DNA from 2 places in the Ectobacillus sp. JY-23 genome. Region 1 is predicted to be linked to the other one. Evidence: riboswitches for the same ligand, from Rfam matches in the RefSeq annotation. Region 1 holds a riboswitch; the other holds the start of a gene.
The links. A riboswitch is a leader RNA that binds a small molecule or an ion and turns the genes downstream of it on or off. The one in region 1 is predicted to bind thiamine pyrophosphate.

Region 1 (10,498 bases):
AAAAATTGAAAAACAGCAAGGGAAGAATATGAAAAATTGGACGTGGGGCACATTTCACCGTGTGGCGTTCTCACATCCGTTAAGTAGTGTAGGACCGCTGTCTTACATTTTCAATTCGCAATCTCCTATACCTTTAAGTGGTAGCCGTGTAACTGTGCAAGCAGCTGGTTGGGATGAAGAGACGGGTATTGTCAACCATGGCGCCCCATGGAGGTTTGTAATAGATACGTCTAATATGGATAAAGGGTATCATATTGTAGGACCAGGTCAGTCAGGTCATGTAAAAAGTGAATGGTATCAAAATCAATTAGAAAATTGGGTAAATGGTGTGTATCATGTAACTACTCTGAAGCAGCCGTCCGGAAAAGAGCTCACACTAGTCCCGATAATAAAAAAGCAAATGAATAAGAATTAATATTTGCATAGAAACTGTATGAAAACAGCGCTATTCGCGTTGTTTTTTTGTTTTTTTATTTATTCAATATATTAAGCTGTTATAATATGAGTAAGGGGGGACACATGTTGCCAAATTGGAGTTTAGTTACTGAACGATTTGCTCATCCACAAAATTTTACAGAATTACTCTCTCTGCTCATGCCACAAGAAGTGGACGAAAATGGAGAGAAAAGTAAAGTTATATTATGGAAGAAAAAAGAATTTTATAAACAGAATCACATAAGGTCATTAATTTCGTATGCACTACAAATGATAGAACAGCTACCAAGATTTCATAAGGATGAAATTCCTGTGATATTACGAGTTGTACGCTTATATCAGGAAATTGAAGAGTATGAAGCAGGCTATGAACTGATGAAGAGTCAAGGTTTAGAGCGTTTTGTATATACGGCGTTAACGCATAGCTCATGGGATATTGTAACAGAGTTGGCAGCTTGGAATTATCTCGTTTTAAAATCAAAATCAGTAGGTTTACAAGATCCAGATTATGATATATGGGGACGTATAAAATATAAATTTAGTAGTTGGAAAAACTACGAACCCTTTTTTTCTGCTAAAGAGGTTATTATGTTTGTGTTATTGTTTATACCTAGAGAAAAGAAAGCATTAAATGAGCATATCATGGAAGCTGCTTGGATTTGTAATCATTATATAGATTGTGTTGCTAGTCATAGATTGTTTTCTTTCTATGAAGCACGCATTAAGCAATGGCAAAAATATGGTGTAGATCATAGAGCTGTTACCTGTCACCGTATAATTCTGGCACAATTATCAGATATATTTTCAATAGCTGACTATGATTCTCCGTTTGAGTTTGTAAGCGAATGTCGTGAACTTATGTTATATGCAGACTATGAATTTTTATGTAATTATCGTGATATAGTCGCTACTTTCCTATCTTATATTCCTTTCTTTAACTTAATGCAAGTTCCAAGGCAAGTTACATACTTTGAACAATTACTTACAATTTGCAGGGCGGATGAGAAGAAAGAAGAATTTATGAGATACTTTGTTTTTTCACAGTTTGCTCATAATTTCCTTTCATTTATAGCACCATTCATCAGAAATAAATGTTATGGAACCATTCATGATATGTTGTTCTATTGGTGTACGGAGGAAGAGCGTTTGCGATTAGAAAAAAGTTATAATTTACAAAAGTTATACGAGATGTACGCATGTGGCTAATTATAAATAAAAAACGCCGAATTGTTCGGCGTTTTTTATTTTACGTATATTTCTTCCTGATCGTTGTCAAAGGTATCTTTATACTTAGATATAACTACGATGGTCATCCAAAAGAATAAAGGTAAGAAAGAAATAAGCTGTAACCCATTTCCATATATACTTGTAGATAGGAAAATAAGAAAAAAGATAATATGGTAGAAGGTTGCGACAGGTTTTTTTAATGTTCGATTTACTAATTCAAGCAGTACTTCACATAGAGCGAAAGCAATAAATGCGCTTAAAAACCATAGATTGGCGTGTAGAACAAATATGCAGCAAAGTAATCCGAATAAAGCAAGTGCTTCTGTGATGTTAATAAGACTTCGATTCATGATGCTATCTCCTGAAAGTTATCGTTGTATATAAGGTAGCGGATCAATGGCATTTGTTTTAGAAATGTTCCATTCTCCCTTATGTAATTCAAAGTGAAGGTGTTGTCCGAAAGAATTTCCGGTGTTCCCCATATAACCTAGTATTTGGCCGGATTTTACAGTGTCTCCCTCTTTTACAGATCGACTTTTTAAGTGAGCATATACAGTGGTATATAACTGACCGTTGATTGTATGTTTTACAAACACTACATTTCCGTAGCTGGAAGAATAATAAGATCGACTCACTTTTCCATCGGCAGCTGCAAAAATTTGTACATTTCCTGAGGCTGCTAAATCTACGCCGTAATGCATGCTGCCCCAACGCATACCAAATTTAGAAGATACATAGCCTGCTGATGCCGGGAAAATAAAAGCACTTGTCTGTATTGCTGAAGAACCAGCAGGTTGTACATAATTTTTTGATACAAATCCAACCGCGTTACCATAGGTAATTTTATACCAACCATTTACTTCTCCGACGACGGTAACCTTCTGAGCGTTTCCTAATACGCTTTGAATTGCATAGGACGTTCCTGGGCCAGTGCGGACTCTTAGCCCTGACACTGTTACATAGTAAGGTGAAGGAGTGATGGCTTTTACTTCTCCAGGGTCAGTAATGCCTTTGACTTCTGAACCGGATACGACAGATAGAAACTCTTTTTTAACATAAGCCGTTTGGGTGTTGTACGAGATTTTATACCAGCCATTTTCTTCTGATAGAACTTCTACTAATTTTCCGTTTATGAGAGAACCGATAATAGAAGCGCCAGTACTTGGACCTGTGCGAACATTTAAAGAAGTTGCGTTCACCATATATTGATTCGACTTTGAAGGCACAGCTGTATTTTGTAAAGTGATATAAGATTTATGTACAAAAGCGGTCCTGTTGTTATGAACAATTTGATACCAATTCCCTTGCTCCCCTGTAATAGAAACAGAACTATTACGAGGTAGTGAGCCTAGGATGGTGGAGCTTGTTGAAGGTTGACTTCTGACATTTAAAGACATTGCCTGAACAATTCCTGTTTTTGTGGTGCTTGCTTCAGCTGAATCCGCAATAAAAGGGATACTTGCTAATGCTACAGCTGAAAAAGCTATTGCTTTTGCATTCATATTTCTCTGCCCCCTACGTAAGTTTGCATAAACTAAATGATGTAACATATATTATTAAAGTGTAAACTTTGAATATTTTGTTATATAAAAATATCATAACGTATTATTACGTTTTTTCAAGATAAATATGGAAATTTTAAATAAAAATCCAAAAATGAAGACTTTAAAAGTAAAAATGTTCTTAAAAACGATTATTTTTTCTTTATAAAGAATGATGTAGTTAAGTGAATATACAACGCTATTTGTCTATAGTTACAGAGAATATTGTGAAATCTTATATATAGAATTTTTAGTTTTGTTTGCACTTCTCTATAAGCAGTGCTATACTGTTGTTAATTTCATAAGATGCTAGGGGAGCTGGTGATGCCGGCTGAGAGTCCGACCGTAAGTCGATGACCCTTGACCTGATCTGGATAATACCAGCGTAGGAAAGCGACGGCCTTATTATTAAAAGCCCAACCTTTGTGCGCGAAGGTTGGGCTTTTCTTATGAACTCATATGTATCACTAGGGGTGCGATTTTGCTGAGAGAGGTTATACCTTAACCCTTATTACTTGATCCGGGTAATGCCGGCGAAGGGAAGTGGCTTAGAGCGATTAACATCGTTTCTTTTTGCCGCTTGTATAAAGCGGCTTTTATTTTTATAGAGGAGGAATGAAGATGAGTTTTTGTAAACAGGTATTTCAGCAAGCGGAGGAGATTTGGGAGCGAAGTCATAATCATCCGTTTGTTACAGGTATTGGTGACGGTACATTGCCGATAGAGACATTTCAATATTACTTAGTGCAAGATTATTTGTATTTATTGGACTATGCCAAAGTATATGCGCTAGGTGTTGTGAAGGCCCAGAATCCTCGTATAATGGAACAGTTTGCAAAGCAAATGGATGGTATTTTAAATGGTGAAATGAGTTTACATAAACAGTATGCAAAACGCTTAGGAGTTTCTATAGAAGAGATGGAACGCGCCAAGCCTTCAGCTATGAATCTTGCTTACACTAATTATATGTTGTCAGTTTCGCAGAGTGGAACCTTAGCCGAGCTAACAGCTGCTCTGCTACCGTGTATGTGGAGTTATTGGGAGATTGGTAAACGCTTAAATACCATTCCAGGTGCGGCTGATCATGTGTTCTATGGTGAATGGATCCGCAGTTATAGCTCTGTAGAATATGGTGAGATGTGCATTTGGATGATGGAATTGCTAGATCAGCTTGCTGACGGAAAATCAGTGACCGAATTGGCACGTTTAGAGGAAATCTTTTTAAATACAAGTCGCTTTGAATATCTATTTTGGGATATGGCGTATCGCAAGGAGATGTGGGAGCTTGAACGAAGTATTGGCGTTTAATCGTGTTTCCTTTTCATATGAGGAAGAGAAGCCTATCTTACAAGATTATAGCTTTACGGTGAAGCAAGGGGAATTCGTTAGTATCATTGGTCCAAGTGGCTGTGGGAAAAGTACAATTTTTCGTTTGTTAACAGGTCTTGAAAAGCAGTATAGAGGAACAATTCAGTTAATGGAAAAGGTCGGTTATATGCCACAGCGGGATTTGTTATTTCCTTGGCGGACGGTAGTAGAAAATGCTTCCCTTGCTTTGGAGTGCACCGGGGTCAAACCAAAGAAAGCCAAGGAAAATGCAATTCGGTACCTAGAGCTGTTTGGGCTCGCTGATTACTGTAATAAGTATCCAAAGGATTTATCAGGAGGGATGCGACAACGAGTGTCTTTTGTTAGAACCTTTTTAACAGGTGCGCCGGTTCTGTTGCTTGATGAGCCTTTTAGTGCTTTAGATGCAATTACCAAGAGGAAGATGCAAGAATGGTTATATACACAGTGTGTTAATTGGAAGAAAACCGTTTTATTCATTACTCATGACGTAGAAGAGGCCTTATTTTTATCGGATAGGATTGTGGTTATGACAGAGCGAGGGGCAGGAATTACAAATGAGTTTATTGTACCATTGCCGAGGCAAAGAATGCGTGAAGACTTACAAAGGTCAGAGGTATTGAGACTCAAATATGAGATATTTCAAATGCTTGATCAGAGGGTAGTGCTATGAAACAATATCTTCCTTCTATAGGGACCGTTTTTTTACTGTGTATATGCTGGGAGGTCGGCGCGCGTATTGTTGATGCGATGTATATTCTTCCTTCGCCCTCTGCGATTGTTTTGAAAATATGGGGGTTACGAACTATATTGTTTCAGGTTCATTTAATAGCTACCTTTCAAGTTGTTGTAATTGGTCTGGTTATCTCACTTGCTCTTGGTATGCTTACCGCTTCTCTGATGGCTATGTATCCGATTGTAGAGCGTGTGTTTTATCCGCTTTTGATTGCTTCGCAGACAATACCGATTACTGCACTGGCACCTTTGTTTGTGCTGTGGTTCGGTTATTCTATTTGGAGCAAGGTTGTTGTGACAGTATTAATTGCGTTTTTTCCGATTGCCGTCAATACGTACGATGGATTTCGTGCGGTGCAAACAGATTGGAAAGAGCTATTGACTACCTTTGGGGCATCGAGACGTCATTTGTTTATAAAGCTATATATTCCATCGGCGCTTCCGTATTTGTTTTCCGGATTGAAGGTAGCTGCGCCGCTTAGTGTCATCGGTGCAGCTATTGGCGAGTGGCTCGGAGCTGAAGCAGGACTGGGCTACTTTAGCAAACGGATGATGACGCAGCTAGATGGAGCTGGTGTGTTTGCACCTATTGTCTTGTTATCAGTATTGGCAGTTGGCATGGTTGTATGTATTGCAATCATTGAAAAGAAATTTGTTAGCTGGGGGAAACACTCGTGAGAAAATTTTTGTTATTTATGCTTGGGATCATTTTAATCGTTGTATCAGTTGGGTGTAGCACAGAGAAGAAAAAGCATGTAACTATTATGCTAGATTGGTATCCAAATGCGGTGCACAGCTACTTATACGCAGCAATAGAAAAGGGGTATTTTGCAAAGGAAAACATTGAGGTAGATATTAAATATCCTGCCAATCCTACAGACCCGCTTACATTAGCGGCAGCAGGCAAGGTAACAATTGGACTATATTATCAGCCTGATGTTGTCATTGCAAAAGCAAACGAGGGTATACCAATCACATCAATTGGTGCAGTTGTGCGTTCTCCTCTTAACCATATTGTTTCCTTAGAAAAAGCAGGTATTCGTTCACCAAAAGACCTTGAAGGAAAAACAGTAGGATATTCCGGAACCCCCCTTAGTGAAGCGTATTTAAGAACTATGGTGAAGGAAGATGGCGGTAATCCGGATAAAGTAAAGCTTGTTGATGTAGGGTTTGATTTAGTGCCCGCTTTAATTACAAACAAAACGGATGCAGTCACAGGAGCTTATATTAATCATGAAGTACCTGTATTGCGGCATGAAGGGTATAAGCCAACTTATTTAAGCCCCGCTGAATACGGTGTTCCCAATTACTACGAACTGGTAATGGTAACGGGTGATAAGACATTAAAAAAGGATCGTAAATTAGTAGAAGCATTTTTACGTGGTGCAGAGCGTGGCTATCAATTTATGCGAGAGAATCCAAACGAGGCTTTGCAAATTCTTTTGAAAAACCAAGAGAAAGAAAATTTTCCTTTAATTAAAGAAGTAGAGCAAGAAAGCATGGATATCCTACTTGGAAAGATGGAGGCTGAAGGAGAGCCGTTTTTATCGCAAACAGCAGCAGCATGGCAGCAACAAAATGAATGGTTGAAAGAAAAAGGCCTGGCCAAGAAAGTATTACCAGCTGAAACGTTTTTTGAAAATGTATTGAAATAGGTTATGAGTATGAGAGAACTACATGTTATTTCAAATGGGATGTCAATGGAAAGGCTAATCAAACATGCTATGGAGATGCAAGCGTATATTGATTATTTACATATACGAGAGCGTGATAAAGATGCACGGACAATTTATCAAGGTGTGGAGGCACTAAAAAAAGCTGGCTTTCCTGTGTCCAAGATTGTTGTAAATGACAGGATAGATGTGGCTTTGTTAACAGGTGTTACGCGGGTGCAACTAGGTGAAACAGGTCTTCCTGTTCAGCAGATTAAGAAATCTTTTCCGTTCTTACACGTCGGTGCATCTGTTCACTCTCTTGACGGAGCAATCAAAGCTGTAGAGGCAGGAGCAGACTCTCTTATATATGGACACATTTTTCCTACAGCGTCTAAGCCTGCTATACCGGCACGTGGCATGAAAGCATTGCAGAAGGTTGCAGAAGCGATATCCATTCCACTTGTAGCGATTGGCGGTATTCAACCTGCTCACGTTCCCGATATTCTGCAGGCAGGTGCTTCTGGTGTCGCAGTTTTATCGGGAATCTTATCAAATGAAAATCCTGTGAAACAAGCAATTTCTTATCGAAAGATGGTGAAGAGGGAAACATGAACTACGATGTAATTATTATTGGCGGCGGAGTAATAGGCTGTTCCATTGCGCATTATTTATCAGAAAGAGGAGCAAGTGTTGCAGTCGTGGAAAGACATACATTGGGTGCAGAAGCTTCTGGTGCAGCTGCCGGTTTGCTCGGTGTGCAGGCAGAGTGGACTATGTATGATCCTTTATTTCAGGCGGCAAGAAAGAGTCGCAGTATGTTTCCTACTTTATCTGTTAGGCTTCGTGACAAAACAGGTATTGATATTGGATATCAATCAAGTGGTATTTATCGTATTGCCTGCAACGAGCAGACAGCACAGCAATTACGAGAATCTGTCTCGTGGCAGCAAAACCTTGGAGAACAGGCTGTTATTATGAACGGAGAACAGCTTCGTGCCAAAGAACCTGCAACATCTCCTTTGGTACATGAAGCGGCTTATTATCCGGAAGATGGTCATGTGATTGCGCCTGAACTGACACGTGCCTTTGCTTATTCGGCAGTGGCTTCTGGTGCAACTATATATGAAGAAACAGAAGTGTTAGAAATTGAAAGAAACGGAAATACAGTAACAGGTGTCATTACATCAAGAGGACGTATATCTTGTGCACATGTTGTGGTTGCAGCTGGTTCATGGAGCACACCGTTTCTTCACATGCGACATGTTGGCACGTATCCGGTAAAAGGCGAAGTTTTATCTGTTACGTCCTATAAATCTATTTTAAGCGTGCCTATATTTGAGGAAGGCTTTTACATTGTTCCTAAGCGAGGCGGACGCTATATTATTGGGGCCACAGTAACAGAAGGTGTATACGATAAAACTGTAACAATGGGAGGAATACAGTCTTTGATACAAAAAGCAGTTGCAATTCTTCCTGCCTTACAAGAGGCGAAATGGGAGCGGGCTTGGGCCGGTCTTAGACCGCAATCAAAGGCAGGAGCACCTTATATGGGAAGGCATCCTGAGATAGAAGGTTTATATATGTGTACTGGTCATTATCGAAATGGGATTTTGTTAAGTCCATTGGCCGGTAGGTATATGGCTGATTTATTGGAAGGAAAGTCTGTACGTGAGGAGGGGTTTGTGTGTTATTGAAAATTAATGGGCAGAACGTAATGATACCTGAACATATTCGTACGGTTGAGCAATTGCTTGAACATTTAAATATTGCTCATAAGTTGCTTGTCGTCGAGAGGAATAAAAGTATATTGTCAAAGAATTCTTATTCGGAAACTGTATTGTTTAATGGAGATCAAATTGAGATTGTTACATTTGTGGGAGGCGGTTGAAGATGTTAAAAATAGGAGAGTTTTCTTTTCAGTCCAGACTTTTATTAGGAACAGGGAAGTTTCATGATTACGATGTACAAAAGCAGGCTGTTGCAGTATCGGAAGCAGAGATTTTAACGTTTGCGGTAAGACGCATGAATATTTTTGAGGCACATCAGCCTGATCTATTAGATAAGCTTGATGTTACAAAGTATACATTACTTCCGAACACCGCCGGTGCCAAAACGGCGGAAGAAGCTGTACGAATTGCAAAACTGGCAAAAGCCTCAGGACTCTGTGATATGGTTAAGGTCGAGGTCATTGGCGATGATAAAACGCTTCTTCCGGATCCTTTTGAAACATTTGAGGCATGTCGTATATTGTTAGCGGAAGGCTTTACGGTACTTCCATATATCTCTGATGATGTGGTGCTTGCTAAGCGCTTGGAGGAATTAGGGGTTCATGCAGTTATGCCAGCGGCAGCTCCTATCGGCTCAGGACGTGGTATAGTTAATCCGTTGAATCTACGCTTCATTATCGAGCAAGCAAAGGTTCCTGTTATTGTGGATGCCGGAATCGGTAGTCCGGCAGATGCGGCTTTTGCAATGGAACTTGGTGCAGATGGTGTATTGCTTAATACAGCAGTATCCGGTGCTAATGACCCAATCATGATGGCGCATGCAATGAAGCTTGCAGTAGAGGCGGGACGTATGGGATATGAAGCAGGTCGTATCCCGAAAAAGAGTTACGCTGCGGCAAGCAGTCCTCTGGAAGGGATGATTACCGGTGAATGATCGGTATGCAAGACAAGTTTCGTTTCAGCCAATTGGAAAAAACGGACAAAAAAAGTTAGCTGACAAACATGTTCTGATTATCGGGGCAGGTGCCCTCGGTAGTATGGGTGCTGAAATGCTAGCCCGGGCAGGGGTAGGGTGCTTGACCATTGTGGATCGTGATTATGTGGATTGGAGCAATTTGCAAAGACAGCTGTTGTACGATGAGGAAGATGTGAAAAAACACATACCAAAAGCGATTGCAGCCAAGAACAGGTTGGAGAAAATTAATGGAGACATTCGTATTGAAGCATATGTAGAAGATGTTACACCATCGGTACTAGAGCGATTGCTATATAAGGTAGATGTTATATTAGATGCTACGGATAATTTTGAGACACGTTTTATTATCAATGATGCCGCTCAAAAGCATCGGATACCTTGGGTTTACGGTGCTTGTATCGGCAGTCAAGGTATTACATATACATTTTTGCCAGGGGAGACTCCTTGTTTAACTTGCTTACTAGAAACAGTGCCTCTTGGAATGGGGACATGTGATACCATAGGCGTGATTTCACCAGCGGTATCCATGACGGTTTCTTATCAGGTTGCGGAAGCTTTGAAACTATTAACAAATCATGAAGTGCGTCATACACTGATAGCCTTCGATGTATGGACAAACGAGTATAGTGCAATTAATGTGAGCACTTTGCAAAATAAAAATTGTCCGTCTTGCGGAGCAGAGGCACATTATCCGTATTTGCATGAAACGTTGTCACAAACAGCTGTGCTGTGCGGAAGAGATAGTGTCCAGATCCGCTTACATCAAGAGTTGCCGCTAGAGCAGTATAAACAACTTCTCGCTTATCGTGTTGAAGGGTTAATTATAAATGAGTATTTGCTTTCTTTCACGGCAGA
Region 2 (10,498 bases), 420 kb from region 1:
CTGCGCCTCTGTACCGGAAAATTTGCTGGAATCAGAGCTGTTTGGCTATGAGGAAGGTGCTTTCACAGGCGCTAAAAAGGGTGGGAAAAAAGGAAAATTTGAGCTCGCGCATCGCGGTACGTTGTTTCTTGATGAAATTGGGGATATGCCGCTTCATATGCAAAGTAAACTGCTTCGTGTATTACAGGAAAAAGAGATAGAAAGAATTGGAGGACAGGTTCCAATCTCAGTCGATGTACGTATTATCGCCGCGACCCATCGCGATTTGGAACGGATGGTACGCGAAGGGAAGTTCCGTCAAGATTTATACTATCGTTTACATGTGATGAAAATTGAGATTCCGCCGCTGCGTATTCGTAAAGATGACCTAGTGGCAATTGCTAAGTCCCTGCTTCGAAAATTGGAGCGTAAGTTTAATCGGCAAGGTCTGTCATTATCGTACGAAGTTATAACACGCCTTCAACAGCATAGCTGGCCAGGGAACGTCCGTGAGCTAGAAAATGTTCTTGAACGTGCAGTTAATGTTTTGGATGGTACCGTGATTCAGCTTGTACATTTACCATTATACTTGCAGGAGCATGTACCTCATAATGTGCAGCAAAATGTTTTACATACACAGCATACACCTGTTATCCCAATTAGGGACGTTTTGATGGAAGCTGAAAAACAGGCCATACAAAATGCTTTACGTCACACATCGGGCAATAAGCAGCTTGCGGCGAAGCTGTTAGGTATGGGAAAAACGAATTTTTATGATAAATGCAAGTTGTATGAGCTGTGAGATAAAAGATATTCTTTTTAGATGAGAAAGAGGAATATGAGGTGTGAGAATGAACTTAGTAAATTTGCGTCCCAAACAGCGCTCTAAATATGGGATTATGCTGGGAAAGTTATATTACCGAGCGAAGCGGTATGGAGACTGGGTGAAGTATAACCATATTTACGCCAGGCAAAGGTTTTCGGAGCTGTTGCCTGTGTGTATACGCATCGAACCATTTTGTTGCGAAAATTAAAAGATGTGAATATGTGGTATCAGTACAATAAAATTGTTAACCTAAAGATTGCGGTAGAAAGGTTAAATGGTATTATCATCAAGCCTGGCGAAACATTTTCGTATTGGCGCTTAATCGGCAAGCCGACCAAGAGAAAGGGTTACTTATAGGGTATGATATTGCATTATGGGGTATTTAGTGTTGGAGTCGGCGGAGGGCTTTGTCAGCTCTCAAATCTCATCTACTGGATGACAGTTCATACACCGCTGACCGTAACGGAGTGTTATCGACATAGTTTTGATGTATTTCCTGATTCCAATCGTACACAACCGTTTGGGAGCGGTGCTACGTGTACTTATAATTATTTTGGACTTGCAAATTCGTAACAATACAAATGTAACATATCAGCTGCATGTTCGAGTTACAGATTCCCACTTGGTCGGAGAATGGCTGACATCAGAGCCGCAATTGCAACGATATGAGGTCTATGAAAAGAAGCATGCCATTGTTCCTGCGTACTGGGGTGGATATGTTCGTTATAACGTATTGCATCGGAAGGTATTGAATAGACAAGGTGTAATCATTGATGATGAATACGTAACAGAAAACCAAGCTATCCTGATGTATGAGCCCTTGTTAACGCATAATCTGTAATAACAAAAAAAGAAGTGTATCTCTATATTTTTTTGAATCTATAATTAAAATAAAAATAAAAAGTGTGTATTTTTTTATTTTCCATATCCTTATATTAAAAAACCTTGTAATATAAATATATAAACTATTATGTAATATACGGGGAGGATATGATGGTGAAAAAGCCGCGCTTTTTCTTTGGGTTGAAGTTTAAATTAATGTTGTTCGCAACGGTATTAGCGATGATTACATATTCTGTAAGTGAATTCTTTATCTTTGTAATTTACGACTATGTGAAAGAGCAAATAAGTGAAGGGGTGTTTGTGACGCTTGTTATGCTGCTTGGAGTAGTGTGGTCGGGTATTTTGGCGTATAGTGCTGGCGGGTTTATTGTGAAGCCGCTTCGTAAATTAGAAGAAGCAGTTCGTAAAGCAGCCCAGGGAGATATTCAAGAAGATGTACCGCTGCCAAAAATGGAAGACGAGGTACGTTCATTAAGTCATGCGTTCAATATGATGCTCGCTAGCTTAAGAGAGATGGTGCGTAACATTGATACAAACTTTACAGAAACGAATGAAAAAGTAGAACAAATCTGCTTGCGTACAAGCGAAGTTGCGCAGCAAGCAAAAGGGGTATCTGCAACACTGCATGAAATTTCAGGTGGCGCTGAACAGTCTGCCGCTGCAATTCAAGCAATCTCTGGTACAGTTTCTGAAACAGTTAATCTTGCGGGCCGTGCAGAAGAACAAGCAAGACATTCTGATCAATTAGCTTCACAAATGGTACAAGCTCTTGGTCAAAGCACAAAGGTATTCACATCATTGATTCAAGGTATCCATAGTTTAGCAGAAGAAAACGCACAGTCTATGCAAAGTGTTCGTAGACTAGAAGAGCATACAAAGCAGGTTGGGAATATCGTGGAGCTAGTAAGTACAATTGCAAGTCAGACAAATCTATTGGCGCTGAATGCCTCTATTGAAGCGGCAAGAGCGGGGGAGCATGGTAGAGGTTTTGCGGTTGTCGCAGAAGAAGTACGTAAGCTTGCTGACGAAAGTGCACACTCCGCACAAAGTATTTCTAGCTTGTTAAGCAGTATGCAAACCGAGGTGCAAATCGTTGTAGAGCGAATGAGTGCACAGGTAAAGACAGCGAATGATGAAGCGAAGCGCGGAGAAGCGACAGAATTACTTTTGAAAGACATGTCGGTATCTGTTACAGATGTTGCACAAGGTGTAGCGAAAATTAGTGAATATATGAAGCAACAAATTCAGCATATCCATGAAACTGGTGCGCAGGTGCGGGAAATTTCCGCAATTGCCGAGGAGTCAGCAGCTGGTGCTCAGCATGTTGCATATGCGACTGTACAACAAACAGAGCATATCGAACTAGTAGAAGGATTAACAAGAGAGCTACAGCAAAAAGCGGCTGATTTGAAAAAAACAATTGAGCAATTTCATGTATAAGCTCTCGCTTACGGCGAGAGTTTTTTTAATTTTTGTCTGTATCAAAGTTTTATATTGATTGTCGATAGAGATTTTTAACAGAATCTAATTTGTTAGTGATAAAAATTAAGTAGCTTTCTAATAGAAACCTATGAGAAATGGAAAAATACTTCGCTACATGCTGAACACAGTCTCGTTTTTTGCTTAAATCTAGGCTTGAAGTTCGTTGTTTATTTCCGTTACGGGGGGTGCTTTCTGCGGTTGGTCAGGGAGCATCCTCAGCGCTATGTGCCTGCGGGGTCTCTTTTTGATTTGCTTTTCCTGCAGGAGTCTCATCCTCTTCACTCCCATCAACAAGTTCCAATTAGCAATATTAGGCTTTAACACAACCTAAATCTAAAAAACATTTAAATTTCTGAAAATTATAACAAGTAAAGCTTTCCCGCATTTTCTGATATTCTATCTTTATGTAGAACTAACTATTTTTTACTTTTGGGGATGGGATTTCGGTGAAGGGATTTCGTGTAGAGAGTAAGGTGTATTGGCTATTAGTGGTTTGTATGATTGTGCTCATGCTCGGAGGTTTGTTGATGAACCAGACGGGTACACCGGAACACATTTTTTATACACATGCATTTTTCGTAATGGCGATTTGTGGTTTGTTGCTTATATATCCATATCGGCGAACGAGTGCAACAAAACTGGTCATTGGTTTCACAACAGTGGGTTACTTTTATGTTTTGTTTCTGGTGTATCCTGAAACACCTTTAAACATAATATTAATTGCATTTGCGCCGGGGATTGCCATTTTGTTTTTCCATAGACTTTTATTTTATACTCTTGCCAGTTTGAATATAGTATGTTCCCTACTTGTGTTTTGGTATATTGGAAGTGTTGATCTTGGACATAGGTACGGATACGTATACGATGATTTATCTGGTAATATGATTAGCTTTCTAGGTAGTCAGGTTATGCTTATGTTTATTTTTATATTAATGGAAAACCGTGTTAAGAAAATGGAGGGGTATTATCGTCGTCTACAACAAACGGAGCGTCTGCAAACGGTGGGGCAATTAGCAGCCGCTGTCGCGCATGAAATGCGAAATCCGATCACTGTTGTGAACGGTTTTTTACAATTACACCGTGAAGATATACGTATTCCAAATGATGTACACAATCATATGGAATTAATGCTGACAGAGTTGCATACGGCAGAGCGTGTATTGGATGATTTTCTAGCGCTTTCAAAACCAGAGGTAGGAGATGCGGAATGTGTAAATGTTCGTGAAGCGCTCTATGGTGTAACAGACCTACTGGCTTCCTATGCTTTAATTCATAATGTATCGTTTGCTATAGAAATGGAAGAACAGTTATCTATCCGGTGCAGTAAAGTAGAGTTAAAGCAATTATTGGTCAATATTTTGAAAAATGCAATTGAATCTATGCCTGAAGGCGGAGTAATACGGTTATCTGCCGATCGAAATACCAATGGGGTACGCATTCGTGTGGCAGATTCCGGTGTAGGGATGTCTGAGGAAGAACTAAAATTGCTGGGTACACCATTTTATTCGCTAAAAAGCCGAGGTACAGGCTTAGGACTTATGATTTGCTTTAACATTATAGAAAAGTATAGAGGTAGCATTTATTTTACAAGTAAACTCGATGTTGGTACCACGGTAACATTGCAGTTCCCTATAGAGAAAGGAGCGAAATATGAAGATTGAACGAATTGTAGTAACGGGTAGACTACGCGAGGTTATAAAGCAATATCTTAGCCAAGAATTGTATGAATATAAATTTATGGCAGAACAAGAAGTGAAAGAAGCAGACTTGTCTTGGGCTGATGCGTATGTTGGTTTCGCTCCTCCTCAGCATACAAGCCTTACAGGTGTAAAATGGGTACACAGCCTAGGTGCGGGTGTAGATTCCTTTTTATTTCAAAAGTCTTGGAATGAAGAAGTTTTACTTACCCGTACTATCTGTTCATTCGGTGAACGAATTGCACAGTATTGCTTGAGTTATATACTCAGTGATTTGCAAAAGCATGATGAGTTTCGAAATCAGCAACAGCAATATCAGTGGTTACCAGCTACACCCCTTTTATTACATACGCAAACAGTGATTGTGTATGGTACGGGGGAAATTGGGCGTGAACTTGCGAGGGTATTGTCATATTTAGGTGTAAAAGTCATCGGGCTCTCTAGGAGCGGACAAATGCAACCCTATTTTCATGAAGTATTGCCTATGCAGCGTGCGAGGGAAGTGTTGGGGAGAGCAAATTGGATTATTTCTACGCTTCCGTTAACAAATGAAACGGAAACAATGTTTGATATAAATTTCTTTCAGCAGCTTAAGAGTGCGGGCTTTATGAATGTGGGGCGAGGGAGAACCGTACATGAAGAATCGCTTGTAGAAGCCTTAATGAATGGGAATGTTCGAAAAGTCGTGCTGGATGTGTTTGAGCAAGAACCTCTTCCGCAAAACTCTCAGCTTTGGCACCATCCGAATGTTGTGGTAACACCTCATATCTCAGCTGTCACTACTCCACAGGAAGCGGCTCAGTGTTTTTTAAAGACGCTACGAGAAATTGAAGAAGGGAAATTACCTACAAATATAGTAGATCCACAAAAGGGATATTAACGTATAGCTACATATAGAAAAAAAGACCTTCTTTTTAGATGTATATAAGAACGTGCTAGAATATGTGGCAAGTAGCTTCTTGTGTATATCTCTTCTGTTGCTGCTTTATTTATATAGAACAACTCACACGACAGGCATCATGGCTTGTCGTTTTTTATGTAGGTTGTATTAAAGGTTGATTGATAACTAGCACTTATTGATTTGAGTAAAGGGGGTGAGACTCCTGAGGAAGCGAATCCTCGTAATGGAAATCAACAACGAATTTCGCTAGCGTTTGATGTAATCTTAATGAGTCAAGATACTAGTTGATTTTTGTTCGGAGTTAAGGGACTTTAGAAAGCGTTTTCAAAGATATATGAGTTTAATTTAATGAGAAAGACGAAAATTCCAGAAAAAATATTCAAAAAAATATTGAATTATGTGATGGACATAGCATATAATAAACACATGTTAGAAAATATGACACGGAAATGAGAGGAGATATAACATGAGTCAAGCAACTGCTTCTAAAGTTACAGAAGGTACACTTACATTAGAGAACATCAAAGAAATCATCAGTGAAAAAAGCGTAGAGTTACTGCACCTGCAGTTCGTTGATATTGAAGGTATTTTAAAGCACGTAACGGTAACGGCGGAGCAGTTGGAAGATGTGGTAGAAGGAAAAATGATGTTTGATGGTTCTTCTATCAAAGGCTTCTCTCCAATTAATAAATCAGATTTATATTTACAACCGGATTTAAACACATTCGCAGTTCTTCCTTGGACGGTAGAAGAAGGCTACGCAGAAGCTCGCTTCTTATGTAGTGTTGCAAATCCAGACGGAACACTTTTTGAAGGTGACACACGTAACGTTTTGAAAAATGTTGTAGAAAAAGTGGCGGATAAAGGTTATACGATTTCTGTAGGTCCTGAGCTTGAGTTCTTCTTATTCGAAGCTGACGAAAAAGGTACGCCTACTGCAGTTCTTCATGATAACGCAGGTTATTTCGAGCCATCTCCTAAAGATTTAGGTGAGCGCGTTCGTTTAGAAATCTACCGTGCGCTAAAAGCGATGGGCTTTACAATTGAAGCTTCTCACCATGAGGTAGCGGAAGGTCAGCACGAAATCAACTTTAAGTATGCTAGCGCTCTTGAAGCAGCTGATAAATCTACAACTTACAAATGGGTCGTAAAAACGATTGCAAAGAAATTCGGTTTGCATGCGACATTTATGCCAAAGCCTGTATTTGGTATTAACGGTTCTGGTATGCACGTAAACATGTCTTTCTTTAAAGATGGCGAAAATGCATTTTATGATGCAAATGATAAAGCACAATTGTCTCAAACTGCATATCAGTTCATTGCTGGTTTAATGGAAAATATTAAAAGCTTTACAGCGATCACAAATCCGCTTGTAAACTCTTATAAACGCCTTGTTCCTGGTTATGAAGCACCTTGCTATATTGCTTGGTCTGCATCCAACCGTTCTGCATTGATTCGTATTCCTGCAAAGCGCGGCGTTGCAACACGTGTTGAGCTTCGTTGCCCAGATCCATCTGCTAACCCTTACTTGGCATTTGCGGTAATCGCGGCAGCTGGTCTAAAAGGTATCGAACAAGGTCTAGAAGCACCAGCTCCTGTTGATGCAGATATCTTCCACATGTCTGAAGCTGAGCGCAAAGCTTACGGCATCGAAAACCTACCAGGTAGCCTAGAGGCATCTGTAGAAGCACTACAAGAAGGCACAATTGGCCGTGAAACACTTGGCGAGCACGTATACGGTGAGTACGTAGCGCTAAAAAAAGCGGAGTGGGACAGCTACAGAACAGCAGTTCACACTTGGGAGCTTGTAAACTATCAAGCGAAATTCTAATCAAATTTAAAAAAACCTCAATCTATGATTGAGGTTTTTTTCTATAAATCTTTAAAGCTATAAGAAAAGAGTTTTTTAAATACAGCGCGAGTAATCCGTAAGCTTCATCCGCAGCTACATATGGTCTGTTCTTTCTGCAACGGAAACATAGCCATTTCTTTTTTACTTGTTATTTCTGCTCTTTGGGAGTAGAATGTGTTTGAAAACAAAATAAACGTACCGGGAGCCTGAGAAGAGGGCTGAGAGTACGGCTACTTTGCCGTAGACCGTTTGAACCTGTTGGATAATGCCAGCGTAGGGAGAATGTTGCTTGAGAAATTCAAGGCACTTTGCATACGCGAAGTGTCTTTTTTATTTTGCTAAAGGAGTGAAGACCATGAAGGAAAGAGTAGGGAGTTTACTAGAGAAGGTACGTAATGAAAATCCGCTGATACATAATATTACAAATGTCGTAGTGACAAACTTTACGGCCAACGGTTTGTTGGCGTTAGGTGCGTCTCCTGTGATGGCATATGCACACGAGGAGGTGGCGGACATGGCACGCATTGCGGGTGCGCTTGTTTTAAACATGGGGACGCTAAATGCGGTAGAAGTAGAGGCGATGTTACTTGCTGGAAAAGCGGCTAACGAGCGCGGTGTTCCTGTTATTTTTGATCCAGTTGGTGCAGGGGCTACGCCGTATCGAACAGAAATAGCTCGTGCCATTGCTGGGACAGTGAAGCTGTCGGCCATTCGCGGTAATGCTGCTGAAATTGCCAATGTAATTGGAGAAGTGTGGGCAATTAAAGGAGTGGACAGCACCGGGGAAGGAAGTGTTGTAGCACTAGCACAAAAGGCTGCCAAGCGACTACAAACGGTTGTCATTGTAACGGGTAAGGAGGATGTAGTTGCTGATGGGCAAGGTGTATATATTATCCAAAACGGTCACCCCATTTTAACGAAGGTAACCGGCACTGGCTGCTTGTTAACATCGGTTATTGGTGCATTTGCCGCCGTAGAAACAGACGTTGCATTTGCCGCGGCCGCAGCGCTTGCCTGCTATGGTGTGGCGGCAGAGCTGGCATATGAGAAATCAGGAAATAAGCCGGGTAGCTTCCAAATAGAGTTGTTAAACGCTCTTGCTTCTGTTTCTCGTGCTCATATTGAGCAAAGAGCTCTCATAGAAGGGGTGGAAAGTCATGTATAAGGCATTAACAATTGCAGGATCAGACAGCGGCGGTGGTGCCGGCATTCAAGCAGATTTGAAAACGTTCCAGGAGCTTGATGTATTCGGTATGTCTGCCATTACGGCTGTAACGGCGCAAAATACACTTGGTGTGCAAGGTATGTATCCCATGTCAGTCGAAGCTGTTACGCAGCAAATTCAATCGATTGGCACTGATATGGGGGCAGATGCAATTAAAACGGGTATGTTATTTAGCGCAGAAATCATTCGCGCCGTTGCGGCAGGGATTAAACAATTTGGTTGGAAAAATGTTGTTGTGGACCCAGTTATGGTTGCCAAGGGCGGAGCGTCTTTGCTGCAGCAGGAGGCCGTGCAAGCTTTAAAAGAAGAGCTGCTGCCGCTTGCGACTGTAGTAACGCCGAACATACCAGAGACAGAGGCTTTAACAGACATGAAAATTGAAGCGATGGTAGACCGTCAGCGTGCGGCAAAGCTACTGCACAGCATGGGTGTAAGGTATGTTGTGATTAAAGGTGGTCATGATGTACAGGACGAAGCAACGGACCTTTTGTATGACGGTACTTCCTTTTTCTATTATACAAGCCCGAAGATTGCCACGAAAAATACACATGGAACAGGCTGTACCTTTGCGGCGGCGATTGCAGCGCAATTAGCAAAAGGACAATCTGTACAAGAAGCGGTGCAAGTAGCCAAAGCGTTCATTCAGGCGGCTATTACAGATGAGCTTCAAATTGGAGCAGGTCACGGCCCTACAAATCATTGGGCTTATCAAAAGGCGTTGAAGCAGGTGTTGATATGAGCAGGATTTCCGCAGAAAAGATGAGAGAGCTGCTGACGGTGTATTTTATCGCCGGCAGCAATAACTGCAAAGAAAACCTAGAAACCGTTGTGGAACAAGCTATTCAAGGTGGCATTACATTATTTCAGTTTCGGGAAAAAGGAAACGATGCGCTGCACGGCGAACAAAGATATGCATTAGCACAAAGAGTGCAGCGGATTTGTCAGGAGAACGGGGTGCCATTCATCGTAAATGATGATATTGAGCTGGCCCTTTCCTTAGATGCGGATGGTGTTCATATCGGACAGGAGGATGAAGCAGCTTCTCTTGTGAGGGAAAGAATCGGCAATCGTATCTTAGGTGTATCGGTGCATAGTGTAGAGGAGGCAAAGCAAGCCATTCGAGATGGTGCCGATTACCTCGGCATTGGCCCTATCTTTCCAACGAGCTCAAAGGCAGACGCCAAGCGTGTACAAGGAACTGCGGTGCTTGAAGAGATTAGAAAACAACACATTGATATCCCAATTGTTGGCATCGGCGGCATCAATGTGAAAAATGCAAAGCAGGTAATTCGCGGAGGTGCAGATGGCATCTCAGTTATCTCTGCGATAAGTCAATCCCCATCAATCGTAGAGCGTGTAACAGAACTACGCATCGCTGTAATAAGACCATGAGAACAACGTAAGACCTAGCTGCACCAGAGCCATTCGTTCTTCCTGCTTAAAAAACGTTTTTGTAGTTTCTATCTATTAGATTTTTCTGTATACTTTAATGAGAGATACTGCTGTATGAGGACTGACCTAGTGTTTAGTCTTTATGCACCTTACCTTATGGGTAAGGAGACGTAAACAGCATGATACATATAGGAGGGTTTGAGAATGGCACAATTTGAAGAAAAATTAGAGAAGTATGCCGAGCTCGCTGTTCGTGTTGGTGTGAATTTGCAGGAAGGGCAAACGCTAATTATTAATGCAC

Region 2: another riboswitch for thiamine pyrophosphate. It lies ahead of thiM (hydroxyethylthiazole kinase); the one in region 1 lies ahead of tenA (thiaminase II).

What each region holds. Positions count from the first base shown of each region.
Region 1 is NZ_CP095462.1:3,197,021-3,207,518, forward strand. It holds gene MUG87_RS16195 (penicillin acylase family protein) at 1-415, shown strand, start outside; gene MUG87_RS16200 (DUF3965 domain-containing protein) at 520-1,641, shown strand; gene MUG87_RS16205 (hypothetical protein) at 1,677-2,012, opposite strand; gene MUG87_RS16210 (SH3 domain-containing protein) at 2,031-3,164, opposite strand; TPP riboswitch at 3,505-3,612, shown strand; TPP riboswitch at 3,663-3,762, shown strand; gene tenA (thiaminase II) at 3,825-4,511, shown strand; gene MUG87_RS16220 (ABC transporter ATP-binding protein) at 4,489-5,223, shown strand; gene MUG87_RS16225 (ABC transporter permease) at 5,220-5,963, shown strand; gene MUG87_RS16230 (ABC transporter substrate-binding protein) at 5,981-6,940, shown strand; gene tenI (thiazole tautomerase TenI) at 6,944-7,552, shown strand; gene thiO (glycine oxidase ThiO) at 7,549-8,634, shown strand; gene thiS (sulfur carrier protein ThiS) at 8,625-8,828, shown strand; gene MUG87_RS16250 (thiazole synthase) at 8,831-9,601, shown strand; gene MUG87_RS16255 (ThiF family adenylyltransferase) at 9,594-10,498, shown strand, end outside.
Region 2 is NZ_CP095462.1:2,781,161-2,791,658, forward strand. It holds gene MUG87_RS14305 (sigma-54 interaction domain-containing protein) at 1-781, shown strand, start outside; partial or broken gene MUG87_RS14310 (VanW family protein) at 831-1,646, shown strand; gene MUG87_RS14315 (methyl-accepting chemotaxis protein) at 1,796-3,088, shown strand; gene MUG87_RS14320 (sensor histidine kinase) at 3,577-4,791, shown strand; gene MUG87_RS14325 (D-2-hydroxyacid dehydrogenase) at 4,781-5,707, shown strand; gene MUG87_RS14330 (glutamine synthetase family protein) at 6,195-7,559, shown strand; TPP riboswitch at 7,769-7,878, shown strand; gene thiM (hydroxyethylthiazole kinase) at 7,936-8,745, shown strand; gene thiD (bifunctional hydroxymethylpyrimidine kinase/phosphomethylpyrimidine kinase) at 8,738-9,544, shown strand; gene thiE (thiamine phosphate synthase) at 9,541-10,197, shown strand; gene MUG87_RS14350 (aminopeptidase) at 10,402-10,498, shown strand, end outside.